DNA from 3 places in the Agarivorans sp. JK6 genome. Region 1 is predicted to be linked to each of the others. Evidence: predicted binding sites of a transcription regulator. Region 1 holds the regulator's gene; each other region holds the start of a gene.

Region 1 (10,869 bases):
TTTGAATTGTCGGATGCATCTGCTGAGCGCAGTGCTGCAGGTTGTACTATTAAGTTAGGTAAAGCCCCAATCATTGAGTACTTAAACTCAAACATTGTGATGCTTAAGTGGATGATTGCTGAAGGCTACGGCGACCGTCGTACTATCGAGCGTCGTATCACTGCTATGCAAGAGTGGATCGCTAACCCTGAATTGATGGAAGCAGACAAAGACGCAGAATACAAAGAAATCATTGAGATTGATTTGGCTGATATTAACGAGCCAGTATTGTGTGCGCCAAATGATCCAGATGATGCGCGTTTACTATCTGAAGTAGCAGGCCAGAGCATTGATGAAGTGTTCTTAGGTTCATGTATGACTAACATTGGTCATTTCCGTGCAGCAGGTAAATTGCTCGACAAGCATACTGGCTCATTGCCAACACGTATGTGGGTTGCTCCTCCAACACGTATGGACCAGAAGCAGCTTACCGAAGAAGGCTACTACGGTATTTACGGTCGTGTTGGTGCACGTACCGAGATCCCTGGTTGTTCTTTGTGTATGGGTAACCAAGCACGCGTGGCCGATAACTCAACGGTAGTCTCTACCTCTACGCGTAACTTCCCTAACCGTTTAGGTACCGGCGCTAATGTTTACTTGGCTTCTGCCGAGTTAGCTGCTGTATCGGCCATTTTAGGTAAGTTACCTACTCCAGAGGAGTACCTTGAGTATGCGAAGCAAATTGACGCTACTGCAGCTGATACTTATCGTTACCTCAACTTCGATGAAATCACTGATTACACTAAAGTGGCAGATGAAGTGATTATTCAAGCCGCCGTGTAGATTTTTCACACCGCATTAAAAACGCAGCTTTGGCTGCGTTTTTTTTTGCACAATAGCCAAGTAACACACTGAGGTGGTACTATATATACGCCTAAATAAGTAAAATTATGAACATTTTATTATAAAATAAATATAATTTGCGTTATTATGTGCTGCAAAATATGGATAATTTTAGCATTTACTGGTATAAAGGAGCCCGCTAGATTTACTAGCTCATTCGCTTGCAGTTGGAAGACAATATGTCCTTTAATGATGTTGTAGTAGTTGGCCCGTTGGCCGTAGATATGAGCCAAAATAGTATTACGTTTAAGGATAAAAGTGCCTATTTGGGACCATTAAGAACCCATTTGTTGGGATATTTGTGTAAACATGTCAATCAAGTTGTGGGGAGAGACGACTTGTCTGATGCTGTGTGGGGGCGTAGTGTCTCAGACCATACAATTAACCAGCATATATCTCAGTTACGAAAAGTAATCACTACTTTGAACAATACTGAACTCACTATCGCTACCATTCCCAAAAAGGGTTACATAGCAAGATGTGAAGCAGTAGGTCAGCCAAACCGAGTAAAACCGGAGCTGGTTCAAAATCAAGCTAAAGCCTTGTTACTAAGTGATACTGAGACCTGCCAGAAAATTCAAAACCTGAAGGCAGATGGCGAGTTAAAACAGTTAGAAATGTTCTCTAATGCTGGTTTGTTGCATGAGCGACTAATGAGCAACGAGTTTCAAGCTGTGATCATCGACACCGAGTTAGCTAATGCCGAAGGCTTAAAGCTAATTAAGGCAATTCGAACTGGCCAAACTTTAGCTAGCTCTGATATCGCTATTCTATCTTTAGCATCTGAAGCCACTAAGCAATTGCTTGGTTTTAATGTATTGATGGACGTGCAAGGCTTAATCGTTAAGCCTGTTAACATTGAAGTATTGGAAAAACAAATCAAAACAGCCGTAGCAATGCGCTTTAAGCTAAAGCCAAATGCCGCTTATGATCTTGTTCCTACTATGTTAAACAGCGCAGCTAGCGTAAACTTACAGTCTGCTTGTTTAAGTAACTAGACTGAAACTATGGAACTGACGATTCGCCGTTCATTGGACGGCGCATTTTTTATTGATTGCGGTGACGAACATCGGTGTTTTTCGATGTGGCTAGAGCGCGAATTGAATAAAGACCGTCAGTTTATTTCTTCCTTACTCGCCCGCTTGAAAAATCTATCTGGCTTAGCAGAGCTACACATAGACAGTGATGAGTTCCGTTTTGTGGCCAATCTAGATGAAGTTAGCATCGAGGTTTCTCAAGACGACGCTTCAGATAATCCAGCGCTCTTACAAGATGCCATGAGTTTAGATGCAGCGCATAGTGCTTGCGGTTACGACGATTTCCTAGAATTGTTAAAATCTATCGAGACTTATTAACATGGTGCAAAATTAGCATCTAGTTCGAGAATGTTCTAAACCCTTCTTCAGCTCTTTTTATTCAGCCAATTCATTACTTTAACCCTAACTTATATGCGGGTTAACTGCCAAGTTGCTACATATTCTTCGCTAGCTGCACTCTATTAGTGCTGATAGAAATACCACTACCAAAATGTGAACCATGTTGGAGCGTTGTTAAAAAATATAGCACCATAATGGTGCGGCTGTATTTGTTCTATTTTATGTTTTGTTTCTTAACTTATTGTTTTGTATATCTAATTCTGTTTTGGCACAAGCCTTGTATTTTGTTATTCGACAAAAGTTAATCGATGACTCTTTGGAGGAGCTCAAATGAAACTAATTAGCGCGATAATCAAGCCATTCAAATTGGATGACGTGCGTGAAGCCATCGCCGAAGTTGGCGTAGATGGTTTAACCGTATCTGAAGTTAAAGGTTTTGGTCGTCAAAAAGGTCACACCGAATTATATCGTGGTGCCGAGTACCAAGTTGACTTTCTACCTAAGGTAAAACTAGAGATTGCTACTAGCTCTGAAAATGTGGATCGCATTATTGAAGCGATTTCTAGTGCTGCTTACACCGGCAAAATCGGTGACGGTAAGATTTTTGTATACGACTTAAGCAACGTAGTACGTATTCGTACTGGCGAAATGGATGCAGAGGCTATCTAAGGGCAACCTTAGCAAGCTTATAACAGGGATTACGGGGAAGTAATTATGGAAAACGAAATTTATCAACTGCAATATGCCATCGACACCTTCTACTTTTTGGTGTGTGGCGCATTAGTAATGTGGATGGCTGCTGGCTTCTCTATGCTAGAAGCTGGTTTAGTTCGCGCTAAAAACACCACTGAAATTCTAACTAAGAACATCGCTCTTTACTCTATCGCTTGTATCATGTACTTGATTTGTGGTTACTCAATCATGTATGACGGCGGTATCTTCTTATCAGGCATCGAAGCCTTTGACCTAGGTGGCGTATTAGCTTCTAAAGCTGAAGAAGGCTTTGAAGGCGGCAGCGTATACTCAGGTGCTTCTGACTTCTTCTTCCAAGTAGTATTCGTTGCAACTGCAATGTCTATTGTTTCGGGTGCAGTTGCTGAGCGTATGAAGCTTTGGGCATTCCTAATCTTCGCTGTAGTGCTAACTGGTTTCATCTACCCTCTAGAAGGTAGCTGGACATGGGGCGGTGCAGACGTATTCGGTCTATACAACCTAGGCGACCTTGGTTTCTCTGACTTCGCTGGTTCAGGTATTGTTCACTTAGCAGGTGCTGCAGCAGCATTAGCCGGTGTACTACTACTAGGTGCTCGTAAAGGTAAATACGGTAAAAACGGTTCTGTTAACCCAATTCCTGGTTCAAACATGCCGCTAGCTACTGTAGGTACTTTCATCTTATGGATGGGTTGGTTTGGCTTTAACGGCGGTTCTGTATTGAAACTTGCTGATGCTTCAAACGCTCACTCTGTTGCAATGGTATTCTTAAACACTAACGCTGCAGCTGCGGCTGGTGCAATCGCTGCACTACTAGTATGTAAGCTTACTTGGGGTAAAGCAGACCTAACAATGTTATTAAACGGCGCATTAGCTGGTCTAGTAGCGATTACTGCAGAACCTTCTACTCCTACTGCGCTTCAAGCCACTCTGTTTGGTGCTGTAGCTGGCGTATTGGTTGTAGCGTCTATCGTATTCTTCGATAAGATTAAGATTGATGATCCAGTAGGTGCTATCTCAGTTCACGGTGTAGTTGGTCTATTCGGTCTATTGATTGTTCCACTAACTAACGATGGTTCAAGCTTCTCTGGCCAAATCATCGGTGCATTAACTATCTTTGCATGGGTATTCGTAGCAAGCTTCATCGTATGGAGCATCCTAAAAGCTGTAATGGGTATCCGAGTTTCTGAAGAAGAAGAAATGAACGGTATGGACATTGCTGATTGTGGTATCGATGCATACCCTGAGTTCGTAACAGTTAAGTCTTCTAGCTAAGATTAAAAAGTAATAAAAAAGGCCCGCATTGCGGGCCTTTTTTTGTTTTAAAACATAGCGAAAGATGTTGTCTCATGTTAATCTAAAGTCAAATGATAACGATTTGCGTTTAACATATATTGAAGGACTCATTTGTGAATAAATCAGTATTCTCTTCATTAGTGGCCATGGTGGCTTCACTAGTGGTTGCCACTCCAGCCTTAGCTGCAGAAGAAGTAAACTTATACTCTTACCGCCAACAAAGCTTGTTACAACCTTTAACTGATGCGTTTACCGAAGAAACGGGCATTAAAGTGAATGTTGTGCATGCTGCTAAAGGTTTAGCTGAAAAGATCAAAGCGGCAGGCGAAAACAATCCTGCTGATTTAGTACTAACCGTTGATATCGGTCGTTTGGAAGAAGTGCGCGCTGCTGGTTTATTTGAAGCCGTTAACTCTCCAGTTATTGACGAAGTTGTTCCGGCTCACTTACGCCATCCAGATAACTTATGGTTTGCCTTAACCACACGCGCTCGGGTTATTTATGCTCATAAAGACCGCGTTAAAGAAGGTGAGCTTAACTCACTTAAAGACTTAGCCGATCCAAAATGGCAAGGCCGTATTTGTACTCGTTCTGGTAAGCATGTTTACAACATTGGTTTGATTGCTTCAGTGATTGCTGAAGACGGTGAAGCTGCCGCAGAAACGTGGCTAAAAGGTTTAAAAGCTAACTTGGCACGCAAGCCACAAGGTAACGACCGTGCTCAAGCTAAAGCCATCTTCGAAGGCCAATGTGATTTAGCGATTGCTAACCGTTACTACATGGGCAAGATGTTCTACAACACTAAGAGCCCTGAGCAGCAAGAGTGGGCCGAGCAGATCCGCGTTGTATACTTAGACCAAGACATTGGCGGCCGTGGTCAGCACATTAATATTTCTGGTGCTGGTTTATTGAAAACAGCTAAAAACAAAGAGAATGCCATTAAGTTGTTAGAGTTCTTAGTTGGTGAAAAAGCTCAAGGTTTATACGCTACTGCCAACTACGAAGAACCAGTTCGCACCGGTATCAAAACTGATGAGTTTATTGAAAGCCTAGGTGATTTCAAAGCTGACCGTATTTCCCTTCAAGAAGTGGCAGACCAACGTGCTGCAGCAGCACGCTTAGTTGACCGTGTTGGCTATGACATGTAAAGGTTGTTAAACTTGCTATTCTATTAGCAAGCGTCAATAAAGCTGGCCTTAGGTCAGCTTTATTAGTTTTCGGCTCTGTGCCGTTTTTTTATTTGGAAGCTATGAGCACTACCGCCAATTCTACTTCGCCTTTCTCGTTAGCTCGTTTACGCTTTGACCCTTGGGTATGGCTTGCCTTAGCAATTGCTGCCTTAGCCATTGTCCCTATTGCCACCATTTTGATGCTCTCATGGGCCGACAACCAAGAAATCTGGCAACACTTACTGGATACGGTATTTTGGATTTACGTTAAAAACACTTTAATGCTGTGTTTGGGCGTGGCTTTATTTACCAGTTTAATGGGTACCGGTGCGGCCTGGTTGGTCACGCGCTTTAATTTTCCCCTGAAATCGGTTTTGGTATGGGCGCTATTGCTACCCTTGGCGGTACCAAGTTACATACTCGCCTTTGTTATTACTGACCAACTTGAATACGCAGGTTTTGTACAAAAAAGCTTGCGCGCTTTGTTTGGCTGGCAAACTGCACGAGACTACTGGTTTCCGGAGATTCGCTCCATTCAAGGCGCCATTGCGGTATTGAGTTTAGTGCTGTATCCCTATGTGTATTTGTTAGCGCGTGCTGCTTTTGTAGAGCAAGCTGCACAGCTTTTTGAAATGAGCCGCTGCCTAGGCAAAAGTCAAACTCAGAGCTTTTTTAAAGTGGCATTGCCACTAGCGCGACCTGCCATTGTGGTTGGGGTTACATTAGCGCTAATGGAAACCATTAATGAATATGGCACGGTAGAGTTTTTTGCAGTGCCTACGTTAACCGCGGGAATATTTGATGTGTGGCTAAACATGAGCAGCCTGTCCGCCGCCGCTCAAATAGCCTTAATGCTGGTGAGTTTTTCTATCTTGCTGCTGGGTTTAGAGCGCTATAGCCGCAACGCTGGTAAGTTTTATAAGCTGACTGGTCAATCTCCCGCTATGTTTGCCGAACCGCTTTCGGGCTTTAAAGCATGGCTAGCCACCGCTTTATGTTTATTGCCTATTAGCCTTGGTTTCATCTTGCCTATCACGGTGTTAACTAATTATGCATTACGCAATTTAGACCAAGGAATAGAGCAGTACTTAAATAGTGCTTGGAACAGTTTTTCTTTGGCGATTATGGCCGCGTTGCTAACAACGATTTTGGGTTTGTTGCTAGCCTACGGGGTTCGCTTATCTAAAAGCAATAAAATGCGCAGCATCGCCGAGGCTGCAACCTTGGGGTATGCCATCCCTGGTGCGGTGCTAGCAGTAGGCATTTTGTACCCGCTTGGTGTGTTTGATAATGCTGTTGATAGCGTAATGAAAGCCTGGTTTGATTATCCAACCGGCTTATTGCTCACTGGCACCGGTGGCGCCTTGGTATTAGCCTATTCGCTGCGTTTTATCGCTTTAAGTTACCGTACGCTTGACGCAAGCCTTACCAAAATCACTCCTGAAATGGATGACGCCTCACGTATTCTTGGTAGCCGTTCAGGTAAGACGCTATGGCGAATTCATCTCCCTTTAATACGACCAAGTGTGCTCACCGCCATGCTACTGGTGTTTGTAGACACCATGAAAGAGTTGCCTATCACCCTGATACTAAGGCCGTTTAATTTTGATACTTTATCAACCCAAGTATGGGATTTGGCGTCTTTAGAACAGCTTGAGCAAAGCGCTTTGGCTGCATTAACTATATTACTGGCGGGCATTATCCCGGTTATTATCATGAGTCGAAATATCGGTTCTTCTGAACGTCGCCCACAAGGACAATAAACCCGCAATGAGTATTGTTTTACGCAAAGTTAATCATTTTTACGGCGAACAACAGGCATTAAAAAATGTCAGCATTGAAGTGAGCGAGAATCAAATCGTTGCGCTATTGGGTCCATCGGGTTGTGGTAAAACCACACTGTTACGCCTTATCGCCGGTTTAGAGCGACTACAAAGTGGCGAGCTTTACTTGCAAGACAAGCTAGTGGCTGCGCCTAAGCAAGCGATTCATCTAGCACCAGAGCAACGGGCCATTGGCATGATGTTCCAAGACTATGCCTTATTCCCTCATATGAGTGTGCGTAAAAATATCGAGTATGGTTTACGTAAACAGCAAGATCTTGCGAAGCGGCGTAATTGGATTGAGGAAAGCCTAGATAATATGGGCATGCAAGGCTTGTTAGAGCGCTTTCCGCATACCTTGTCGGGTGGCCAGCAGCAGCGGGTAGCTCTACTTCGTGCCTTAGCTCCAGAGCCAAGCACTTTACTGCTAGATGAGCCTTTCTCCGCGCTTGATGAGCATCTTCGTCAGCAAGTACGTGAAGAAACCCTTGATGTACTGAAGAAAACCAATACCCCTGCGGTAATGGTGACTCACGATCCACTAGAAGCAATGTTTATCGCCGATAAAATTGTAGTGATGGAGAAGGGGGAGATTGTGCAAAATGCTAGCCCTCAAGAAATTTACAACAATCCGAAAAACGCCTTTGTGGCAGCGTTATTTGGCCCTAGCAATCGCTTTGAAGTGGAAGTTGAAGGGCACAAAGTTAACACGCCACTTGGAGCATTTGCTGCAGCTGACATCGAAGATCAGCAGATGGCAGAGATTATTGTGCGGGCTAAAGATATCGTGGTACACCAGCTCGAAAACAAAAACCAGATAGAAGCTACAGTGATATCAGTGCATGCAATGGGTAACGAAACCCACTTTAGATTGCAGCTAAGCGGTATGCCTGAGCGGGTAATACATGCGCGTATGCGCGATCATTGGCAGGCGAGTGCTGGCACAAAAGTATGGTTGTCGGTAGATGGGGATGCGGCATTTGTCTTCCCTAAAGCATCGCTTTAGGGAAGCTAATTAGGCTTAGTTAGCCAACTTCAAAGAGTTCTTTCACTGACTGGAAGACATCGGCAATATCTACTTGGCGAGTAGGGGTGATAAAAATGGTGTCATCACCAGCAATGGTGCCAAGAATACCTTCAGCCTTGCCTAATGAATCTAACAAACGGGCTATTAGTTGAGCTGCGCCGGGGCTGGTGTGGATAACGATGAGTGCGTCATTGAAATCCATTTCTAATACTAAGATTTTTAGTTGGCTAGAAACGGTTGGAACCCCTAATTCTGCTGGTAAGCAGTAAACCATTTCCATTTTTGCGTTACGAGTACGCACCGCGCCAAACTTACTTAGCATGCGTGACACTTTCGATTGATTAATGTTTTCGAAACCTTGCTCTTGCAGGGCGGTCACTATTTCGGCTTGCGAGCCAAATCGTTCCTCTTTTAACAGTGATTTAAAGGCTTTTATTAACTGTTCTTGTTTATCGCTATATTTCATCGGTGATCCGAGCTTATAAATCCGTTGCCATTGTCGCCAACTTTTTACTCTAATTCAACTTTATTCTAGTTTTATGCATATAAATGCATACTCTGACACAGAATTATTATTGCATTTAATAACAATTAGTTGTGAGCCTTTGCTAAGCTGAATTATGATAGCCCAATCCGACTCGATGAGTAGTTGATTATGTGGATTAAACTTTTCATTCTTCTTCCTGTTTTTGTGTTTAGTTCAGCCTTTGCTGAAGATAAACCCTTACGAATTGTTACCGAAGCCTCTTACCCACCATTTGAAGCCTTTGACGAGCAAAAGCAATTAGTAGGTTTTGATATCGAATTAGCCAAAGCGGTGTGTATACAAATAAACAGAGAATGTGAGTTTTACCATCAGCCTTTTGACAGTTTGCTGACGAGTGTTGCGGCAGGGCACTATAACTTGGCGATTTCAGCTTTAGATATCACCGAGCAGCGAAAACAGTTAGTTAATTTTAGCGATGCGTATTTTGACAACATGGCGGTATATATAACTAGCTCGGAACAGGTTTTGGCTAATAGCGCTGTTGTGGCAGTGCAAAGCGGTTCTAGCTTTATGCGTTTTTTACGTGAGCAACGACCAGATATTTTGTCGATTGCTTACCCCAGTTATCAATTGGCACTTAATGATTTAGAACAAACGAAAATAGATGCGGTGTTTTTGGATGCCGCTGCTGCGCATTACTGGTTAGCGAGTCATCCCAACTTTGTTATTCAAGTTGATGAAAGCTATCCTGCTAGTGGTTTGGGAATGGCTGTTTCCAAGCAAGACGAAGACCTGCTGAATCAAATCAACCATGCGCTTAAAGTGTTAAAAAATAATGGCACTTACCAAACAATATATCAGTCCTTTTTTAACTAACAAATACTGTTAGACCAAGGTCTTAAGCCATATTGTTAAAGTGTGATTAAGGCAACCTTTTCCTGTTTTAAACTTGCTTTAAAAATGTTGCTAAATTGTATTTTGAGGCGGATTCCGTTATCTTGTCAGCTGTCTCTATAGACATCCCCTCTACAACTACAAAAAGCATGGAGAAGTTTGATGAAAGTTGCCGTATTAGGTGCTGCAGGCGGAATTGGCCAAGCCCTTTCATTACTATTAAAAACTCAGTTACCCGCTGGTTCTGAACTTTCGCTTTACGACATCGCCCCAGTAACACCAGGTGTTGCTGTAGATTTGAGCCACATCCCTACACAAGTGGCCATTAAAGGATTTGCAGGCGAAGACCCAAGCCCGGCCCTAGAAGGTGCCGATATTGTTCTTATTTCAGCTGGTGTGGCGCGTAAGCCAGGTATGGATCGTTCAGATCTATTCAACATCAACGCTGGTATTGTTAAAAACCTTATCGAGAAAGTTGCTGTTACCTGCCCTAAAGCGTGTATCGGCATTATCACTAACCCTGTAAATACTACTGTGCCAATTGCTGCAGAAGTATTGAAAAAAGCCGGTGTATACGACCCTGCTAAATTGTTTGGTGTAACGACTCTTGACGTAATCCGCTCTGAAACATTTATTGCTGAAGCAAAAGGCTTAAACCCTGCCGACATTAACTTAAACGTTATTGGTGGCCACAGTGGTGTAACTATCTTGCCATTGTTATCTCAGTTAGATGGTATTTCATTCACCGATGAAGAGATTGCCGCGATGACCACGCGTATTCAAAACGCCGGTACTGAAGTAGTTGAAGCTAAAGCGGGTGGCGGTAGCGCTACACTTTCTATGGGCCAAGCAGCCGCACGCTTCTGTTTGTCTTTAGTTAAAGCAGCTCAAGGCGAAGACGTAATTGAGTGTGCCTACGTTGATGGCGGCAGTGAGCATGCTAAGTTCTTTGCTCAACCAGTGCGTTTGGGCCCTCAAGGTGTTGCTGAAATCTTACCTTACGGTGAGATTAGCGCATTTGAGAAAGCTGCAATTGACGGCATGTTAGACACCTTACACGGTGACATCGATAAAGGCGTAGAATTTGTTTAATTACAAATTTTAAATCCTAATAAGGAGTGCAATGCACTCCTTTTTTGTATCCGCATGTTGTCGAAGTACCTAACTAAGCTAGGCTTGGGATAATAAATGGTTTTTGACGGCC
Region 2 (10,869 bases), 190 kb from region 1:
CGGCAAGCGGAACGGACAACCGGCTTCTTGCAGTAGCAATTGTACGGCTAATACATCAGATGGCTCGCTCGCCATGGAGATGATGTAAATGCCTAATGCTTCGCGCTCTTGCTTGGCGATAATAGCGCACGTGTCTAGTACTTCTTGTACCGATTCACTGGGCTCCCAGTCACGTGGGAACAGCGGGCGCTTAGAGTTTAACTCTTGCAGTAAGAAGTGCTGCTTATCGGTTTCGTTCCAATGTGCATAGTCACCCATGCCTAGGTAACGAGTGATTTCTGAGAACACTTCTTCGTGGCGGCCACTGTCTTGGCGAATATCCAAACGTAGTAAGTTGATGCCAAAACAGGCAATACGACGCAGTAGATCTAGCAAGGTGCCGTCGGCAATGATGCCCATGCCACAGTCTTGTAGCGAGTAGTAACAAAGCTCAAGTGGCTCACGTAGCTGCTCGGTATTGGTGATAATATCGCGCGCTTCGGTGTACTGGCCTTTTAGCTTGGCTGTAAGGTAGTCGTGAGTTTCTTGTAGCTCGCTGCGCAATACTTTTAATAAGGCGCGGTAAGGTTCGTTTTGGTCACCGGTTTGCTCAAGCAGTGCTTCGTTAGCATCGCTCATCGACAATTCGCTAACCAAGGTTTGAATTTCTTTTAAGTAAAGGTCTACCGCTACCCAGCGGCTAGACAGCAATACTTCTTCGGTTACTTTAGAAGTAACAAATGGGTTGCCGTCACGGTCGCCGCCCATCCAAGATGAGAACACTACTGGCGCGGCATCTAGGGCCATGCGCATATCGAAGTGCTGGCCAAGTTTTTTGTCTAACTGGCGCACAAAATCTGGCACGGCTTGCCATAGCGAGTTTTCAATTACCGCAAAACCCCACTTAGCTTCATCTACCGGAGTAGGGCGCTGCTGGCGAATTTCGTCGGTGTGCCATGCTTGGTTGATTAGCTGCTCTAAGCGGCTAAGCAATTGGCTGCGCTCTTGGTCTGGTAAGTCGAGTTCTAACCAATCTAAACAGTTATTAATGGCAACGTGTTTGTTGATTAGGGTACGACGGGTCACCTCGGTTGGGTGCGCGGTAAGTACCAGCTCGATATTTAACTGTGCCACTGCATGGTGGATCTCTGCTTCACTTAAGTTTTCTTGCTTTAGTTTATTGAAAACTTGGTCGATAGGATCTTGGGCACAGGTACTGCCTTCGCAGTTACGTGAAATGGTGTGGAATTGCTCGGCGATATTTGCCAAATTTAGGAATTGGCTAAAGGCACGGGTTACCGGCAATAGCTCGTCATCACTTAGGTTACGCAATAGCTCCAATAACTGCTCGCGCGCCTCATCATCGTTATTACGTGAGGCCTTAGCTAGCTGGCGTATGGTTTCTACTTTCTCTAGAAACGCTTCTCCCATATGGCTCTTGATCGTATTACCAAGTAGTTGTCCGAGTAGACTCACATTTCCTCGTAACGAGGCGTTAATCTCCTGAGGCATATTCTGGCTCATTGTCTTTCCTTCACTGTTTGCGTTTGCTAGCGATTATTGAAATTTTTTTACTAAATCACCCTAGTCCTAGGGCAAAAACATACCTAAGACCGAGCATATAGTCAAAATACCTGTAATTAAATTACAAATAACGCTGTTTCCTTTGCTTAGGATCAAGCGGCTATTTATAGATTGTTACTCATATTTTAATAAGGGCAACTTTGTTTGGCTTACTTTTTAACCTATACGCGTAAATCTAACAATAAATAAAAATTCATTTTTATTGCATAAAGAATTGCCTGTGGTATTCTCCGTTTATATTAAAGACAGCTAGTTTTTTTTGAGCTGACAAGCGTGACATTTTGTTCATTTGGTCAGTAAAATGCAGCTCAATAAATAACACTATGCCATAAGATTTCAAGGGAACAAGAAACGATGTTAAAGGCAGCGATTGTTGGTGCAAGTGGATACACCGGAGCAGAGTTGGCAGGCTATGTAAGTCGCCATTCAGATTTAGAACTTGCCGGGTTGTATGTTTCAGAGCGAAGTGTAGACGCAGGCAAGGCGCTATCTACTCTGCACGGCAAATTACGCGGTGTGGTTGACGCTCCTGTACAACCGTTAATTGTGGCTGATATCGCCAAAAACTTTGCTGATATTGATATTGTTTTGTTAGCCACTGCTCACGAAGTAAGCCATGATTTAGCCGAAGCATTTTTAAATGCAGGTTGTCAGGTCTTCGATTTGTCTGGCGCCTTCCGTGTTCAAAGCGCAGAGTTTTACGAAAAATTCTACGGTTTTACTCATCAATTCCCCGAGTTATTAGAAAAAGCGGTATACGGTTTAGCTGAATGGAATGCCGAGAAAATTAAGCAAACGGATTTAGTTGCTGTAGCGGGTTGTTACCCAACTGCATCGTTAACTGCGCTTAAGCCACTAGCTGAAGCAGGATTGATTGAGCCAAGCAACAAAGCAGTAATTAATGCTACTAGTGGCGTGAGTGGTGCAGGGCGCAAAGCCTCGTTAACTAGCTCATTCTGCGAAGTAAGCTTAGCGCCTTATGGGGTGTTTAATCACCGCCACCAACCAGAAATTGCTGCCCACTTAGGTCACCCAGTGATCTTCACTCCACATTTGGGTAACTTTAAACGCGGTATTTTAGCCACCATTAATGTGGTGCTAAAAGCAGGCACCACTGAAGAGCAAGTAAATGCAGCTTATCAGCAAGCTTATGCAGGCCAAAACATTGTACGTATATTGGAAGGTGAGTGGCCTTCTATTGCCAAAGTAGAAAACACACCGTTTATTGATGTGGCTTGGCAACAACAAGGTGAAGACTTAATTGTGGTATCGGCTGAAGATAACCTATTAAAAGGTGCTGCTAGCCAAGCTATCCAGTGTTTGAATATTCGTAATGGCTTTGCCCTTACTGAGTCGCTGGTTTAGGAGCAGGCAATGAAACCATTAGTGATTAAGTTAGGCGGTGCCGTTTTAAATAACAGCCTAGCCCTAGACAATTTATTTGCTGCCTTGCAACAAGTTAAGCAACCTATTGTATTAGTGCATGGAGGCGGCGTAGTAGTAGAAGATGTATTAGCTAAAACCGGCTTTGTATCAGAAAAGTTGGACGGCTTGCGCATAACACCTAAAGAGCAAATTCCTTATGTAGTGGGTGCCTTAGCAGGTACCAGCAATAAGCTGTTGTTAGCGCAAGCGCTAAAAGCAGGTTTGTCGGCTGTGGGCTTGTGTTTAAGTGATGCAGGCTCTTGTAAAGTAAGCCAAATGGATGCACGTTTAGGCCATGTAGGCGAGGCAACTTTAGGCAACCCTGCATTGTTAAATAGCCTTATTGAGCTGGGCCACGTGCCGGTAATGAGCTCAATTGGTATTGGTGAAGACGGCGAACTTTACAATGTGAATGCCGACCAAGCTGCGTTAGCGGTGTGTAAATTGCTGCAGGGCCAATTGGTGTTATTATCCGATGTGGCTGGCGTACTCGACCAAGATAAACAGCTGGTGGCTGAGCTAAATAGCGCGCTGGCTGACAAATTGATTGCCGATGGGGTAATTACCGATGGCATGACGGTAAAAGTTAAAGCGGCTCTAGAGGCTGCCGAGTTTTTGCAAACACCGGTTTCGCTAGCGTCATGGAAAGATCCTGCGAAACTCGCCAGCTTGTTAGCTGGACAAACATATAAAGGTGAGTCGGTAGGGACTCAGGTTACCGTTTAAGGAAAGATGATGAGTGATTTTAAACACCTGTTAAGCTTGCAGGACCTAACTCAAGAACAAATTTTAGGGCTGCTTGAGCTGGCCGCTAAAATCAAAAAAACACCCGCAGATTATGGGCAAACCCTTGCGGGTAAAAGTGTTGTAACTTTGTTTGAAAAACCATCATTACGTACACGAGTAACTTTTGATATCGGCATTAACCGTTTAGGCGGCCATGCGGTTTATTTAGACCAGCAAAATGGCGCGATGGGCGAGCGTGAAAGTGTTAAAGACTTTGCCTCTAACATTACCCGTTGGGCTGATGCGATTGTAGCGCGAGTGTTTTCTCATAAAACCCTACAAACTTTGCGTGAGCATTCGTCGGTACCAATTATCAACTCACTGTGTGATTTGTACCACCCTTGCCAAGGCTTGGCCGATTTCCAAACCATCGCTGAGCACTACTCAGATTTAAGCAAAGTTAAGCTGGCTTACTTAGGCGATGGCAACAATGTGACGCATTCATTATTGTTAGGTGGCGCTATCTTAGGCATGGAAGTGGCTGCAGTTTGCCCACTAGGCTCAAGCCCAGATGCGCAAGTTGTGCAAAAAGCTAATCAATTAGCCAAAGCGCATGGCGGCAAAATTGTAGTGACCAATACCGTTGAAGATATTAAAGGCTACGACGTAGTATATGGTGATACTTGGGTATCAATGGGTGACGATACGCCACTGCAATCAGTAAAAGATAAGTTTATGGCTTATCAAATTAACCAGAATTTGATGCAACAATGTGGTATTAACCACGTGCTGCACTGCCAACCTGCTCACCGCGAGTTGGAAATTACTTCGGAAGTGATGGACGGTCCTCAGTCTTTGATTTTTGATCAAGCCGAGAATCGTATGCATGCACAAAACGCCGTACTAGTAAGTTTATTAAGTTAGTGAATGTTCAGCTCTAGGCTGAGTTAAACAAGGAATTTTTAAATGTCAGATATCAAAAAAGTAGTATTAGCATACTCAGGCGGCCTAGATACTTCGGCCATCATTCCGTGGTTAAAAGAAACCTACAACAACTGTGAAATTGTTGCCTTTTGTGCCGATGTTGGCCAAGGCGAAGAAGAGCTAGTTGGCTTAGAAGAGAAAGCTTTAGCCTCTGGTGCATCTGAGTGTCACATCGTTGACCTTAAAGAAGAGTTTGTAGCTGACTACATTTACCCAACTATTGCTACTGGTGCAGTATACGAAGGGACTTACTTGTTAGGTACCTCAATGGCGCGCCCTATTATTGCTAAAGCGCAAGTAGAAGTTGCCCGTAAAGTTGGCGCCGACGCGGTATGTCATGGTTGTACTGGTAAAGGTAATGACCAAATTCGCTTCGAAAGCTGTTTTGCAGCATTGGCTCCAGAACTAACAGTAATTGCGCCTTGGCGTGAGTGGGACATGGAAAGCCGTGAAGATTTGCTGGATTACTTAGCAGAGCGCAACATTGCGACAACTGCTTCTGCAACCAAAATCTATAGCCGTGATGCTAACGCATGGCATATCTCGCACGAAGGTGGCGAGCTAGAAGACCCTTGGAACGAGCCAAGCAAAGGTGTTTGGACCTTAACTGTTGATCCAGTAGATGCGCCAAACGAGCCAGAATATGTAAGCCTTAAAGTTGAACAAGGCCGTGTTGTTGCGGTTAACGATGAAGCATTAAGCCCTTACCAAGTAGTAATGAAGCTAAACGATATTGCTGCTGCTCATGGTGTTGGTCGTATTGATATTACTGAGAACCGTACTGTTGGTATGAAGTCTCGTGGTTGTTACGAAACTCCTGGCGGCACTGTGATTGTTGCTGCACTGCGTGCAATTGAAGAATTAGTATTAGACAAAACTTCACGGGTATGGCGTGAGAAAGTGGGCCAAGAAATGGCACACTTGGTATACGACGGTCGTTGGTTTACGCCACTGTGTAAATCACTCATTGCCGCGTCTGAAGCGATGGCAGCTGATGCCAATGGCGATGTAGTGATTAAGCTTTATAAAGGCCAAGCAGTTGCGGTGCAAAAACGTTCGCCAAATAGCTTGTACTCGGAAGAGTTTGCAACCTTTGGTGAAGACCAAGTTTACGATCAAAAGCACGCTGAAGGCTTTATTCGTTTATACTCTCTAGCCAGCCGGATCCGCGCTTTAAATAGCAAGTAAGATTGGCAGAAGTAATAAGCAGGAATACTTAGACCTCAGAGGCAAGTTGCTCTGAGGTCTTTGCAATAATAAATGGAGAGTAAAATGGCATTGTGGGGTGGGCGTTTTAGCCAAGCTGCAGATACCAGGTTTAAGCAGTTCAACGATTCTTTACGTTTTGATTACCGTTTAGCGGAACAGGACATAACGGGTTCTATTGCCTGGTCTAAGGCCTTATTAAGTGTTGGCGTTCTCACACAAGATGAGCAAAGCAAACTTGAAGACGCGTTATTAGATTTAGGTAAGCAAGTCGCCGAAAACCCACAGCAAATTTTGGGTAGCGATGCCGAAGATATTCACTCTTGGGTTGAGATTCAACTGATCCAACGGGTGGGTGATTTAGGTAAAAAGCTACATACAGGCCGCAGTCGTAATGACCAAGTTGCTACCGATTTAAAATTGTGGTGTAAAAGCCAAGGGGTTGAACTTCTTGAGCATTTAGACAAGCTGCAACAAAAACTGGTTAAATTTGCGCGCCAGCAGCAAGACACCGTTCTGCCAGGTTACACTCACTTACAACGTGCCCAGCCGGTGACTTTTTCTCACTGGGCAATGGCCTATGTAGAAATGTTTGAACGTGATTACTCACGTTTGCAAGATGCACTGAGCAGGGTAGATGTTTGTCCGCTTGGTTGTGGTGCGCTTGCCGGTACTGCTTACCCAATGGATCGCCAACAAATTGCTAAAGATTTAGGCTTTCGCCGTGCGACACGCAATAGCCTAGATTCGGTATCGGATCGCGACCATGTGGTTGAGCTTATTTCTACTGCATCTATTAGCATGATTCACCTAAGCCGCATGGCTGAAGACTTAATCTTCTATAACTCAGGTGAGTCTGCCTTCCTCGATTTGTCAGACCAAGTGACTTCTGGCTCGTCATTAATGCCACAAAAGAAAAACCCCGATGCGCTAGAGCTTATTCGTGGTAAAGCCGGTCGAGTTTACGGCTCTTTGTCTGGCATTATGATGACCTTAAAAGCATTGCCTTTGGCTTACAACAAAGACATGCAGGAAGACAAAGAAGGTTTGTTCGACGCGCTAGATACATGGGGCGACTGCTTAGCTATGGCAGAGCTCGTGCTTGATGATATGAACGTGCACGAAGAAACCACTACCGAAGCTGCCAAAGGTGGTTATTCAAACGCAACAGAGCTTGCCGACTACCTTGTGGCTAAAGGCATCCCATTCCGTGAAGCTCACCATATTGTGGGTATTGCGGTAGTGAAAGCCATTGAAAAAGGTGTGCCTCTAGAAGAGCTAAGCTTGGCTGAGTTTAAAGAGCTAGCACCAGAGATTGAAGACGACGTTTATCCAAACTTATCGCTAGAGTCCACTCTTGCGAAGCGCCAAGCTCTAGGTGGTGTAGCGCCCGAGCAAGTTGAACATGCTCTAACCGAAGCAGAAGTACGTTTATCTAAGCGTAACGTAAAAGGTTTGTACGTACGCTCTGCCCGCATGACCGATTTAGACAACATCGAAGAGATGGTCAACTACTGGTCACAAGCCGGTGAAAACTTGCCACGTCCTCGTCCGGAGCTAGTTCAAGCAATTGGTGATTTCACGGTTAGTGAGCAAGCTGGCAAAGTTACCGGCTGTGCATCGCTTTACCTTTACGACACAGGTTTAGCTGAGATTCGCTCATTGGGTGTAAATCCAGGCTCACAGCGTGTTGGTCAAGGTCGTGCAATGGTGCAGCACTTAATGAAGAAAGCCAAGAAAATGGAAATCGAGAAGGTATTTGTACTAACTCGAGTGCCAGAATTCTTCATGAAGTTAGGTTTTAGCCCAACCTCTAAAAATATGCTGCCAGAGAAAGTGATGAAAGATTGTGATATTTGTCCTCGCCAGCATGCCTGTGATGAAGTTGCTTTAGAGTTCATCATTGATAACAGCACACTTATTCATAAGCAAAACGTGGCTTAACAGTCATCGTTTGTGTTGCTAAAGCCTCGCATCGCGAGGCTTTTTTTATTGCCGTTTCTATTGTCGTTTAGTGTGTCGGAATTTGAATCAGGCTAATTACAGGGCGATGGTCAGATAAGCTATCTGGCCCAACTTGGTAGTCAATAAAACTCAGGTCTTTAGAAAGAAAAATCCAATCTAAGCGTTTGCTTTTATAGCTGGCCAAGGCTTTGTTGCCCAGCTCAAATGCTCGGTAAGGACTATGCTGAAGAAAGTGGTTTACTTCATCTGGCTCGTCTAGCTGCCCCTCACTATTAAAGTCGCCCATGATAATGGTGTGATTTACCGTATCTTTTAGTTGTTTATTGAGTTGTTCAAGTTGTTGCTGGCGAATACTGGCGCGAGAAAAATCTAGGTGCACAGAAACTACATCAAGGCTCTGCTCAGAGTTAAGCCTTATGCGTGCATGGGTAAAGCCTTTACTGGTAGTGGGCGGGCTAGGTGCAAAGTTAATCGCAAGCGCTTCACTAATAGGATATTTGGAAAGAATGGCGGTGCCATAGCTGGCCAACTTACTGCTGCTGTGAATGCTATGTGCATACCAGCGATAGCCAGCATGTTGAGCGAGGTAAGCAACATGGTCAAAGCCACCAGACCAAGATGAACTTGCGTCTGCTTCTTGTAAAGCCACAATGTCGATATTTTGTTGTTGTAAGTAAGTGGCTATGTCTAACAAATTCTTTTTGGTGGTATCGCCGTTCACCAGCAGCTGGTTAAGTGCATGTTTACGCCCATGGGCAAGGTTTAGCGTAGCGACTTTAAGTTGTGGTAAAGGTGTGGTGCTCACATCAGGATGTGGCCAGTAAGCGATTTTTAGAGGAACTGAGCTGGCAGTATTATTACCATTACTCGAGCATGCAGATAAAGCCGGAATCAGGCCAATTAGCACTAGCTTAAAGGCTAACCTTAACGGCTGAGTCAAGATTAGCTTATGCCTAGCAGTTGTTGCTGAGCCTGTTTGTTCATGCCTTTAACCACCAACTCAAACGAGTTATCAATTAAGCGCAAGGCTTCTTGTTCGGCATCACTTCCATCAAAATAAAGAGTTAGCCAATGGCGTTTATTCATATGGTAGCCACGGGTGATGGCGGGATAAATATCGGTCAGCGCATCGATTTGCTCGGGTTGGCATTTCAAGTTCATATTCATTACGCCGTCTTTCCAACCTACTAGAGCAAACATTTTCCCGCGAACTTTAAATACCGGCACATCGGGGGCAAAGGGCAAATCTTGGGTCACCTCAGGTTTGCCCATTAAATACGCTTTTAGTTGTTCGTAATCCATAACTTTGCCTAATACCAATCGTACTAAGTAACTGTTCATTCTATCTGGTTAAAATACTGGATAACTGCGTTAGAATTTTTGATTGTAGAATAACTACTTATCGAAAAATCTTGCCTTATTCTCGAGTATTTTTCCTGCGTTATTTTTAATCACTTACCTAGCGTGATTGGTATAACTCTAGAATCCTGCTTTTATAATAAGGCTATTAAACAAATTTTTCTAAGCAGCAAGCATTCTCTACTGACATTTTGTTAATTACCTAGGTCTAGGCGGTGTTGGTTCATATGACTAAAGATCCGCTCTCCGTCTAGTACCTGAGCATAGGGCATAGGGTTGTCGCAATACTCAATAACAAAATCGGTTAGCTTTTCTTTAATGATGTTAAGCAGTTGCTCTTCTGACCATGGCTTAGCGAGATAGTAATTTAGTCCACCTCGATTAATCGCTTCTATGGTGTCGTGCAGACCAGCCTGCCCAGTTAATAGGATTTTTTTAGCTGATTCACTGGTGCTAGCGTGGTTGAGGTCGATGAGAAAATCGATGCCTAACTCATCGGGCATGATGTGGTCGGCAAGAATTAAGGCTAGCTTGCCGCCTTGCGCTTCAAAGTCTTTAATTACTTGGCGTGCTTCCGCAACGCTTTCAGCGCCATCTATAGTAAATGGTGGGCTTAAAGGGGCTATATCGTTAAGAACGCTATCCAATACTTCGCGTTCATCATCAACACACAAAATCAGTAGTTGTTCCATGGTGCGACTCCTCTAAGTCCTATTGTTGGTTTAATGGTAAGGTAATAATGAAACGGGTAAATTGTCCTAGCTCAGATTCCACTTCGATTCTGCCTAAATGTTGTGCAACTATTTGTTGGCAAACGGTTAAGCCTATACCAAGGCCAAAATTACCTTCTCGTTTGGTGGTGAAATTTAGCTGGAAAATCTTCTCAATAATCTCGGGCTTTATACCGGGGCCGGTGTCTTCTATAACAATTGAAAGATAGCTAGGTGAAGCTTCTACATATTGACTACTAATACTTAGCTTGCCACGACTCTCCATGGCATCTAAAGCGTTAGCGATGAGGTTAGTCCAAACTTGCTGTAAGGCGATTGGGTGACAACGATAAACTGGCAGTAAACCGTAGTTACACTCTACTTCGAAGCCGCGTAATCGGTTTTCTAAGATCACTAGCGTTTCGGCAATGCCTTCATTTAGGTCGGCTAGTACCGGTTGCTCAGGGTCTTGCCCTGCGTAGTGTTTTAGGCCTTTAACTAGCTCTGCGATACGTGCCGCGCAGACTTGAATATTGCGTAAAAAATTACCAATCTGATGGAAGCTAGATAAGGCGTTTATTAATTCCACGTTATCGGAAGTGCTTGCACACTGTAAATACTGTTGCCTAAGGTCTGGTCTATCTAAGCCTATGCTGACAGCCTTTCTGGCGGTTATGGCGTCACCAAATAAGTCGATTGAGTTATTGCTACGCTGACGAATCTCGCTAGTAGACATGGGGGTTAGGGTAAAAGCGGCTTCGAGCAGCTGTTGTCCCAATGTTTGCTGTGCATCACTAAGCGGGCTGTTAAGTACCTTAGGCAATTGCTTTGCGATAGTGTCACTGCCGCGGGTAATGGCGGCAACAGGATTATTTAGTTCGTGAGCAATGCCAGAGATGAGCTGACCGAGCACTGCCATCTTCTCCTTTTC
Region 3 (10,869 bases), 550 kb from region 1:
ATCTTCCTCACGGTGAATCAGATACCAGCTTGGCTTCGGCCGAAAAAGCCTAGGCTTACAAACACACCAACAAAAAACGCGGCCTTGGCCGCGTTTTTTTATCGTTAATAATACAGTCTAACTGTTGCCAGATATCGAGATATCTAGATTGTTTAAAATGCCATTCTGAATAGAGTAGATACAACCATGTACCGATAAGTCTTGGCCTTTACTCCAAGCATTTTGCACGATAGAAGTTTGCGATACGTTTTTAACCTGCTCCACCACATTTAACTCACATAAACGGTCGGCACGCTGCTTCTTGTCTTCAATAGCATCCAGCTCCGCTTCATGGTAACGGTAAACATCTTTAAGATGACGTAGCCAGTTATCAATCAAACCAAACTGTTCGTTTTCCATCGACGCTAACACGCCGCCACAACCATAATGGCCAGTCACAATAATATGTTTTACTTTGAGAACATCTACTGCGTATTGAATAACCGACAAGCAGTTTAAATCAGTATGCACCACCACATTAGCAATATTGCGGTGAACAAATACTTCACCTGGGGGTAATCCAGCAATCTGGTTGGCAGGTACTCGGCTGTCACTGCAACCAATCCACAAGAATTCAGGGTTTTGCTGTTCAGACAAATCACAGAAGAAGGTTGGATTCTGTTCTTTTATATTTTTAGCCCAGCTACGATTATTACTTATCAGCTGATTTAAATCACTCATACGACCTCTAGTTAACAACACTTCCCTACTACTAGAGGCATATATTGCCCGATGTGATAGATAACTACCACTATTTAGCGCAGCATTTACTCACCAAATGGCAGTTCATCTTGTACCGAGTTTTGCAGCTGTTGTTCCGCTAACTTCTTGCGCTGCATACGAATAAAACGCATCCTGCGCTGCTTGGTTAGCCGTAATATGTTCTGCTGCTGAGCAGGCTCTAAGGTTTGCCAAGCAAAACGTTCATCGCGATTTCGGAAACAGCCCATACACAAACCGCGGCTATTTGTTTGACAAATGCCACGACAAGGATTGGGAATGTCGAAAATCTCTAACTGTTCCATTTGCTGCAATGCTTACCTTTTGAGCAATACGAATAATTTTTATTCATACCTCTACAATGGCATAGCCAAGCAACTTAGGTCAAAGAATTCGCCAAATCGCGATCCAAAAACACGCTAAAATTCAGCCATAAAAAAAGGGCCAAAAGGCCCTTTTTTCTAAACAATAATGACTATGCGCTAGTGTCTACCGAGGCAGCTTTAGAAATCATAACCATTGCTGGACGCAATAAGCGGCCATTTAATTCGTAGCCTTTCTGCAGAACTGCAACTACAGTGTTTGGCGCTACACCTTCAACTTCTTGCATGCCCATGGCTTGGTGCTTCTCAGGATCAAAGGTTTCATCCTGCGGTGAAACAACTTCGATACCAAATTTCTTCACAGCATCAATCAAGGTTTTAAGGGTTAACTCAACACCTTCAATCATCGAAGTTAAGGCTTCGTCTTCACGGTTAGCGTGTTGCAAAGCCATTTCCATGTTGTCGATAACCGGTAGCAGTTCATTAGCAAACTTTTCTAAAGCAAACTTACGTGCTTTCTCTACTTCTTGAGCAGAGCGGCGGCGAATGTTGTCTACTTCTGCTTTCGCGCGAATAACACCGTCTTTTTGGTCAGCCACGGTTTGTTCCGCAGTTGCCAAACGCTCAAGTAGTTCAGCTACGCTAATTTCTTCACCAGCAGACTCTGCAGCTTCTTCTTCCACTTCACTTTCAAGCTCAGCGTCTATCGCTTCAACCTGTTGCTCTACTTCGTTTTCCGCTACCACTTCTTCGGCTTGTGGTTTGTTTTGCTCACTGCTCATGCAGGGTCTCCGTAATTCTTCACAAATAACTTAAATCTGTTGCATATTATGGGGATCAAACCGCCGCTTTCAAGTGATAGTCACGATAAAACTGGCTGAGTAGTAAAACCACACGTTATAATCACTAGCAACACAATGTTAAATCAACAAGTTATGACTCAAACCTTCAACACTATTGGTTTAATTGGCAAACCCCACCACGAGGGAGCCAATAATACCTTAACAGCGCTCTACCATTGGTTGATTGAACAATCATACAGCGTATTGGTAGAAGAGCAGACCGGCCAGCAACTCAGCATTGATGGGCTTAATCTGGTTAGCATTAACCAAGTAGGGGAACAAGCTGATTTAGCGATTGTGGTTGGTGGTGATGGCAATATGTTGGGAGCAGCACGAGTATTGTCGCGCTACGACATAGCAGTGCTTGGTGTTAACCGCGGCAACCTTGGGTTTTTAACCGATCTAGACCCTTTTAACTTTGAACACCCTTTAAAGGAAGTGTTGCAAGGTGAGTTTATTACCGAGAAACGCTGCTTATTAGAAGCCAAAGTGCTGCGTCATAACGCAGTAAAAAGCCGCAATAGTGCTGTGAACGAAGTGGTACTTCACCTCGACAAAGTGGCCACAATGCTAGAGTTTGAAGTATATATTGATGACCATTTCATGCTTAGCCAGCGCGCCGACGGCCTAATTATTACCACGCCAACAGGTTCTACCGCTTACTCTTTATCTGCCGGCGGGCCGATCCTTACTCCTAATTTGGATGCCATCGCACTGGTACCGATGTTTCCACACACCCTTAGTTCACGGCCAATAGTTGTAGACAGCGATAGTGAAATTAAGCTCAAGCTGTCTCACGACAATAGCGACCATATGAACATTAGCTGTGATAGTCATGTATCACTGCCAGTGATGCCTGGGGACGAGGTTATTATTCGTAAGCAAAATCACCCATTGCGCCTAGTTCATCCTAAAAGCTATGATTACTTTAAGATATTACGGACCAAGCTTGGCTGGGGAAGCCGACTGTTTTAAGCAAACATGTAATAAGGAAGTTTTATTTTGCCAGCTACACCAAGCCCTCGCGTAAACCAACGCCAAGAAGTTGTAGAAATAATGCGACAACTGCGCTTTGGCGACGTTTTAGATGTGCAGTTTGTAAAAGTAGGTAATGTACGGATTAAATGTAAGCTTATTGGTTTAGATGACGCTAACTTTCTTATCTTTGCTGTGCCTAAATATGCTCAACAAGGCCATGGTGATGTATTAGTGGAAGGCATGGCTTGCGTGATCCGTTCAATCATTGAAGGAGAAGCCGGTCAATGTATTGCATTTCGCAGCATCATTACCGACATTATCAAATCCCCTAAGCACTTATTGTTTGTTAAATACCCATCTGAAGTAGAGCGTTTTAGCCTACGCAAACAGCAACGCGCGAGTACACGCATTCCAGCAACCGTTACTCACCGCTCCTCTGTAAGTGACCAGCAAATTGAAAACGATTTAAGCTTTGACGGCATTATTCTCGATTTATCAGCCGGTGGTTGCCGCTTCAAGATGGCGTGGCCAGAAAGCAATGGCAAACTGTTACTTGATAGTGTGTTTGTGTACATTCGAATTCCTGGCAAACCAGAGAATGACACAGTAATCGAAGGCAATATTAAAAGCCAAAGCCGAGATGGTCATAACCATATTGCAGTGGGTATAAAGTTTGAAGGTGCTACCGACCTAGATGAGCTATTTGCTCACCTAGCCTTAGACGTATAAAAAGGTTACTAGGCGCAGTAACTATCTAACAGGTCCCACAAACGGTCGACTTCTTGATGAGTGTTGTAATGCATACAACCTACGCGTAGCACCCCGCCTTTATCCATTAATCCCAATTGATCCATCATGCCTTGCGCATAAAAATGCCCATGCCACGTAGCAATATTATGCTCACCCAACATAGCGGCAATTTGCTGCGGTTGAATACTCGGCCAGCGCAACGAGAACGTTGCAGTGCGCATATGGCTACGCTGCAAGCTACTCTCACCATAAAGCGTGGCTTGCGGATGGGCAGCCAAGCGCTCCAAAAAATGCTCGCTTAAAGCTTGTTCATGCGCGGCAAACTGCTCAAAGCTGGCGGTTAATGCTGCTCGCTTATTTTGCTGTGGATTCCAATCAGCCAAGTAGTCAACTGCTGCACTCATGCCTGCAATAGCCGCAAAGCTTTGGGTGCCGGTTTCAAAGCGACCTGGGCCGATATTGGTTGCTGGCTCAACTTTATAAGGTTTGAGCAGCTCCAGCCAAGGGTCGGCCACATAAGCAATACCCAGGTGAGGGCCAAAAAACTTATAAGCCGAACAGAGCAAGAAGTCGCAGCCCAGTTGTTGTACATCCACTAAACGGTGCGGCACATAATGCACCGCATCCACATAAACCATTGCACCTACGCTTTTCGCTTTTTGGATAACTCTTTGTAAATCAACAATGCTACCGCTGGTATTAGAGGCATAAGTAAGCGCAACAAGGCGGGTATTAGTATTTATCAGTGACTCTAGGTGCGCATAATCCAAATTACAGTTAGCCGGGTTAATTCTCACTTGATGAACCTTAGCCCCTTTGTCGGCAGCTGCCTGTTGCCAGCTCGATACATTGGAATAATGATCAAGTGCGGTCACCAGTATTTCATCATTAGCTTGCCAATCTCGGCTTATGGCCCTACTTAACTTAAAGGTTAAGGATGTCATATTGGCATCAAACACAATGTTATTAGCGCTAGCGGCATTCAATAAGGTTTTAGCCTGCTGCCTCCCTTTTTCTACAACCTGTTCAGTATGCTTGCTACTAGCAAAAGCGCCGCCTAGATTGGAATTACCTTTTATAAAATAATCGTTCATGGCTTGCAGCACCGAAGCGGGCAGTTGCGCCCCACCTGGCCCATCCAGATAAATTAAGGGCTCTTCGTCGCCCCTAGCATTTAAGGCAGGAAACAGCTTGCGTGCAGCCTCAACAGAAAAACTCATGCTTCATCCTTTGCTGTTAATACAAATACATCCATAAAGCCCGGTTCACTTGGGCGGTGAGCACGAATGGGCCTTGCATAGTGCCAAAGTTTACTGTCATCAAGTAAGGCCACCTCACCGCTGTCTAGTGCCAAGGTCATAATCGGTGCTTGATGTTTATCTTTAAACACCATGAAGTCTCCACCATCAATATTATGGCGACGAATGCCCACTACGGCGATATGGCTAAATCCATCTTGATGCACTCCTTCAGGGGCAACTGGTGTATCGGAAGCCTGTGCGGCAATTCTAATTTGATGAATTTCAATCTCTTGCTGCTCACTTAAGCTATTTGCTTCCAAGAAAAGGGCACACATTTCATACATGCCTTTGGAAGCAATAATGCTCTGCTCAATATCCTCAAACTGACGAATAACATCGCCTTGAAAGTGATTCACCTGTTCACTTTGCACAAAGCTCCGTCCTGGCAGAGCTTGCACTTTTCCATCATTAATACGAACAACAGAATAACGACGTAAACGGTATTGCCCATCGGCATGCTTAGTATGAGGAAGATTATCAAATGAAGAGGATAAATCGTGCACTGCGGCACCGCTTAAATGGTTTAGCTGTAGTAAACAATCTGCGTGAGTGTTCATGGTCCAATCTCTGGTTAACAAAGTGATAACATCAAGACTAATAATAAACAGCTGCCAACGCCACACCAAGCAGTATTAAGAATCACAAATAACTATAAATTCAACATTTAAAACCAATAAATCTTTCCAATGCTTAGCCAAAACACCAAACCGTAACAACTAATCAGCGAATTAAAGAAAAACTCTCCAGTTTTTCCTTAAATCGCTGATTTAATGTAGATTTAAAACGATATTTTATGCTTTAAGAAGCCGATAATTGCTTGTCTTCAATATCTGGATTATCGAAGTACTTGATTAGCAATAAGCTACTCGCTGCCACTAATCCAAATCCAATAACTACTGGATAACAGGTTTGGTTAAAGCTAAGGCCGATAAGGCTACCAATGGGAATCGCCACCAGTGTTGAAATACTCGCGACAAACGCCGAGCCCATTCCTGCAATTGCTCCTAAAGGCTCCATGGCTAAAGAATTTAAATTACCAAACAAAATACCAATGCAGAAAAATGCTGGGATCAAGTAAGCCATTAACCACCAAAGAGGAGGCACTCCGCTGCTAGCTATTAGTAATAAACAAAATACGCTCGTAAGGGCAAGTAAGCCCCACAGCGCAGCCTTAATCATTAAGCGCATGCCTAACTTAAGTACAAAGCGCCCATTAACCAACGATGCAACACCTACGGCAATTGCTGCTAAAGCAAAAAGCAGCGCAAAGTTGTCTGCTTGATTGTAGAGTTGAATAAACAACAATGGCGCGCTATTTAAATACCCCATAAAAGCGCCAAAAATAAAACCAGATACAATGGTGTAAACCAGCGCACTGCGCTTTTGCAGTAAATACTTAAGTCCTTCTACAAAACTTTGTAATGTTAGAGGGCGACGTTTATCCAAGGTTAAGGTTTCTTCTTGTCCCCGCCAAAACCCAAGACCAGTAGCAATAGCCATTAGCAATAACATGCCGAAGATCCAACGCCAGTGGGCCAGACCTAAAATAACTTGGCCCACCGCGGGGGCCAAAATCGGCACGACAATAAATACCGAAAACACCACAGACATAATACGCGCCATTTCAGCGCCTTTTAACTTGTCACGCACTAAGGCCATGGTAATAATTCTTGGCGCAGCTGCGCCCATACCTTGCAGTACTCGCCCGGCGATAAGCCAAGCAAACGAGCTAGACAATACACAGATAATGCTACCCACAATAAACAATAGGTAACCAACATAGATAGGAGGTTTTCGGCCAACCGCATCTGACCATGGCCCATAAACAAGTTGGCCAATCGAAAGGCCTATAAACAGTGATGTTATGGTCCATTGGGCATGCGCCGGATTAGCCAGTTCGAAATCTTCGGCAATAGCTACCAGGGCCGGTAGCATCGCATCAACCGACAAAGCCACCAACGACATCATACCTGCAAGTAAAATAATAAAGGCTTTAGAGTGGGTACTGCTGTGTTTCACCAACTACTCCCTAGTACAACAGTGAGCTGTTGGTTATATCACGCTCAAATCGCAATAGCGATAAACAATAACAGCGCAGCTAATTTTTAACTTTTATCGTCAACTTAAGTGCAAAAGCCACAACAAAACGTTGTTATTTTTTAAACACTAAGAACTTAATCCTGTTTACTTTTGCCATCAAATAACATCGATACCAAAGCAATAAAAGCAGAGCCAAGCATCAATAATAATGACACAGCATTGAGCACTGGAGTTGACCCTTCTCGCAAGCGGTCATACATGGCAATAGTCAGCGGCGCGTCGGAACCTACCAGCATTAAGGTGGTATTAAAGTTTTCGAAAGACATTAAAAAGCTAACCACCGCAGCTCCAATTAATGCAGGGCTAAGAAACGGCAATACCACGGTAACAAAAGCTACCCAAGAATTAGCCCCTAGGTTTAGCGCCGCCTCTTCCAAGCTAAAGTCGAACTTACGTAAGCGCGCTAACACCACCAAGGTAGCAATAGTGGTAATAAACGCTACTTGTCCAATCACCACCAACACAAACCCCGGCCTTAACCACTCTAACTCCCAAGCAAAGCTGTTCTCAATGCTGTTCGCCAAGCTGCTACTGGCGACTAAAATCGCCACTCCTAAGATCACTCCTGGTATAACTAAAGGCAACAATAAGCCGATGTATAACCAGTTCTTCCCTGGGAAATCAAAACGAACGAACAGCCACGCATTGGCGGTGGCAAGCAGTAAGGAAAACAAGGTAACAAAACACGCTATCGAAGCACTCACCGCAATGCTAGATAACAAACCATCATCATAAAGAATGCCCAGCTTAGGTTCAGTTTGACCAATAAACCAATCAAAGGTGAAGCCTTGCCAAGGTAGTGCTGCAAACAAACTATCATTAAAAGCAAAAACCGCCACAATGCTTAATGGCAGTGCCAAAAAGACCAAGAACCCCACCATATAGAACTGATAAAGGGATTTAGCAGGGCCACGTAATTGATGCAACATAAGGCTCCCCTAGCGTCCCAAAGTACGACTGAATGATTGGCCACTTAGCTTTAAACCCAGCGCCACAACTAAAGACGAAACCAGCAATAAAATCACCCCAAAGGCAGCGCCTAATTCCCAATTAAAACGCGTAATAAACTGAGTAAAAATCTGTTCGGTAAACCAAAGGCTATCTTTTCCACCCAATAAACGCGGTGTTAAATAATTTCCTAGGCAAAGCATAAACACCATGATGCAACCCGATACAATGCCAGGCATTGCATAAGGAACAATAATAGAAGTGGTAACGTTCCAACCATTGCCACCCAAATCGTAGCCCGCTTCTATTAAGCTTTGATCTAAACCTTCTAAAGTACTTACTAATGGCACCACCATGAACAACATTGAGGTATACACCAACCCCACTAACATGCTCACATCGTTGTACAAAAATTCAATCGGTTGCTCGGTTAACCCCAGAGCCATTAAACCTTGGCTAATCACACCAGACTCACGTAGCAATATCATCCAACCGTAAGTGCGCACTAACTCACTTACCCAGAAAGGCAGTAAGCAACTTAACAACAGCAAACGTTTAACTTTACCTTGAGCCACTTTTGCAATGAAAAATGCCACTGGAAAGCTCACTAACAAGGTTATAAAGGTGGCTAACAACGACATCCACACTGTACGCAATAAGGTTCGCCAATAGAGCGGTTCGCCCAAAAACTGTTGGTATTGGTACCAACCTACGCTGTCCCCAGCCACATAATCCCGTTTGATGAAAGACAGCTCTAGCATCTGCAAATGTGGCAATACAATAAGCAGAACAAACCACAGCACAAAAGGAAGCAGTAATAAGTAAAACCCAAGCCCTTTAGCTTTCACCCTTCACCTCTTGGCTAATACAAATTGCTTGCTTAGCATCCCAAAATATTCGTAACTTACTGCCCGGAACTATGTGCTGCAAAGAAAAACTAGCACCTGGAGCCACTCGATAACTGTCTTGATGGTGAGTATCTTTAACTACCAAGGTGGAACTGGCGCCATCAAACAAACATTCTTCAACTTCTACATCAAACTGGTTATCGGCTTGAACTTCCCTTCCCGCTTCACAAATTCCAATGGCTTCTGGCCGCACAAATACATCCACCACCGACTTTTCTACTTGATCAATAGTAGTCGCTACAATCAGGTGGCGACCTCGAGCGGTTTTAAGTAAAGCAACACCTTGTCGTTGTTCACACACCACTGCTGAATGCGCATTGGTTTGGCCAACGAATTTGGCCACAAAGGCCGTATTCGGTTGATAATACAGCTGCTGCGGACTGGCTACCTGTTCAAAGCGGCCATTGTTCATTACCGCCACCTTGTCTGACATAACCAAGGCTTCAGATTGATCGTGAGTTATGTAGATAAAGGTTGTGCCAAATTCTCGCTGCAAGTGTTTTAGCTCAACTTTCATTTTTTCACGCAGTTTTAAATCTAGTGCACCTAATGGCTCGTCAAGCAACAGTAATCGAGGCTCCAGTACTAAACTACGCGCAATCGCAATGCGTTGTTTTTGCCCGCCCGATAACTGAGTAATTTGCTTGTTTTGACTGCCATCTAAGCCCACTCGCTCTAACACATCTTTAATCTTATGCTGTCGCTCGTTGGCTTTAATACCACGGCGCTTTAAGCCGTAAGCAATGTTCTCCGACACATTCATGTTCGGAAAAAGAGCCAAGTGCTGAAACACCATATTCACTGGACGCTTATTTGGCGCTAGCTCGTTAACCCGCTTTTGATGGATCTGAATCTCACCTTCACTGGGTGATTCAAAGCCTGCCAACATTCTTAATAAGGTGGTTTTACCGCAGCCAGAAGGGCCTAAAATAGAGAAAAACGAGCCAGCCTCAACCGAGAAATTAAGCTTATCTACTGCTGTAAATTCTGAGAAATGCTTCGAGAGGTGTTTACATTCAAGATCATATTTAGCGTTTTCCGCCATAGTACTTCCAAATAAAGCAGAGGGGCGCGAGCGCCCCAATAAAACTAGTTGGCCGCTTGTACGCGATCCAGTACTTTGCCTTCCATTGCTTCTAAACCAGCAGGAACAGCGGGGTACCACTTAATGTTGTCGATGTCGTCGCTACTAAAGCTGGCGTTAAACTGCGACTTCGCCAGTTCGTTTACGTAAGCGTCTGAACCTTTAGAAGCGGTGAAGTTACCTGCAGCTTCGGTAATTTTAGCTGCTACTTCAGGGCGCATAACAAAGTTAATCCACTTGTACGCAGCATCTACTGCTTTAGACTTTTTAGGAATGGCAAAAGTATCGATCCAACCCAAAGCTCCAGATTTAGGCGCTACAAACTGGATATTCTGTTGATCGCGATTTAGCTTCCAACCGCCAGCATCCCAAGCCATAGCGGCAACTACTTCATTAGAGCGCATCAAGTTCATTAACTCGTCGCCGCCAGACCAATAAGTCTTAACCAAAGGCTTACATTCCACCAGAGTCTTTTCAACTTTGTTCAATATTTCTTGGTACTTAACGGGATCAGCGTAAGCAGCAAATGGATCTTCACCCAATGCAAACGCAAAACCGATTAAGGTTGGGCGCTTTAAGCGATAAGAAATTTTACCCTGGTACTGCTGCTGACATAGGTCGGTGTAATCGGCCACATCTTTTGCCATTTCACCATTTACCACCAAGCCGCTGGTTCCCCACACATGAGGAACACCAAACACTTGCTCACCTACAGCAGTATTCTTTTTGGTAGCATCTAACATTGAAGTAATAATTTGGGCCTGCTCAATACGGGCTAAATCAATAGGCTGATAAATGCCAAACTGCTGTTGAACACCGGTGATTCGGTCTTGGCTAGGTTGGGCTAAATCAAACCCCGAGCCGCCGGTAGCGCGA

What was found. The regulator ArgR, encoded in region 1, controls arginine synthesis, uptake and breakdown. The targets are predictions, from matches to a motif close to ANTGAATANNTATTCANT.
Region 2: the regulator ArgR is predicted to act here: its motif matches at 1,744-1,761, upstream of argC (N-acetyl-gamma-glutamyl-phosphate reductase).
Region 3: the regulator ArgR is predicted to act here: its motif matches at 5,598-5,615, upstream of OV592_RS15595 (2OG-Fe dioxygenase family protein).

Annotation. Positions count from the first base shown of each region.
Region 1 covers NZ_CP113525.1:3,907,569-3,918,437, reverse strand. Annotated here, with positions in the region: gene acnB (bifunctional aconitate hydratase 2/2-methylisocitrate dehydratase) at 1-822, shown strand, start outside; gene OV592_RS18015 (winged helix-turn-helix domain-containing protein) at 1,062-1,880, shown strand; gene OV592_RS18010 (YacL family protein) at 1,890-2,237, shown strand; gene OV592_RS18005 (P-II family nitrogen regulator) at 2,589-2,927, shown strand; gene OV592_RS18000 (ammonium transporter) at 2,973-4,244, shown strand; gene OV592_RS17995 (Fe(3+) ABC transporter substrate-binding protein) at 4,379-5,413, shown strand; gene OV592_RS17990 (ABC transporter permease) at 5,515-7,197, shown strand; gene OV592_RS17985 (ABC transporter ATP-binding protein) at 7,205-8,263, shown strand; gene argR (transcriptional regulator ArgR) at 8,283-8,750, opposite strand; gene OV592_RS17975 (transporter substrate-binding domain-containing protein) at 8,940-9,647, shown strand; gene mdh (malate dehydrogenase) at 9,828-10,757, shown strand.
Region 2 covers NZ_CP113525.1:4,101,139-4,112,007, reverse strand. Annotated here, with positions in the region: gene ppc (phosphoenolpyruvate carboxylase) at 1-1,503, opposite strand, end outside; gene argC (N-acetyl-gamma-glutamyl-phosphate reductase) at 1,918-2,928, shown strand; gene argB (acetylglutamate kinase) at 2,938-3,714, shown strand; gene OV592_RS18975 (ornithine carbamoyltransferase) at 3,724-4,638, shown strand; gene OV592_RS18970 (argininosuccinate synthase) at 4,681-5,886, shown strand; gene argH (argininosuccinate lyase) at 5,971-7,848, shown strand; gene OV592_RS18960 (endonuclease/exonuclease/phosphatase family protein) at 7,916-8,809, opposite strand; gene OV592_RS18955 (MmcQ/YjbR family DNA-binding protein) at 8,812-9,210, opposite strand; gene OV592_RS18950 (response regulator) at 9,423-9,920, opposite strand; gene OV592_RS18945 (ATP-binding protein) at 9,940-10,869, opposite strand, start outside.
Region 3 covers NZ_CP113525.1:3,355,256-3,366,124, forward strand. Annotated here, with positions in the region: gene OV592_RS15560 (dicarboxylate/amino acid:cation symporter) at 1-53, shown strand, start outside; gene can (carbonate dehydratase) at 118-720, opposite strand; gene OV592_RS15570 (DUF1289 domain-containing protein) at 807-1,064, opposite strand; gene grpE (nucleotide exchange factor GrpE) at 1,235-1,864, opposite strand; gene nadK (NAD(+) kinase) at 2,018-2,899, shown strand; gene OV592_RS15585 (flagellar brake protein) at 2,927-3,631, shown strand; gene OV592_RS15590 (cysteine desulfurase-like protein) at 3,640-4,872, opposite strand; gene OV592_RS15595 (2OG-Fe dioxygenase family protein) at 4,869-5,510, opposite strand; gene OV592_RS15600 (multidrug effflux MFS transporter) at 5,752-6,972, opposite strand; gene OV592_RS15605 (ABC transporter permease) at 7,128-7,982, opposite strand; gene OV592_RS15610 (ABC transporter permease) at 7,992-8,849, opposite strand; gene OV592_RS15615 (ABC transporter ATP-binding protein) at 8,839-9,954, opposite strand; gene OV592_RS15620 (extracellular solute-binding protein) at 9,999-10,869, opposite strand, start outside.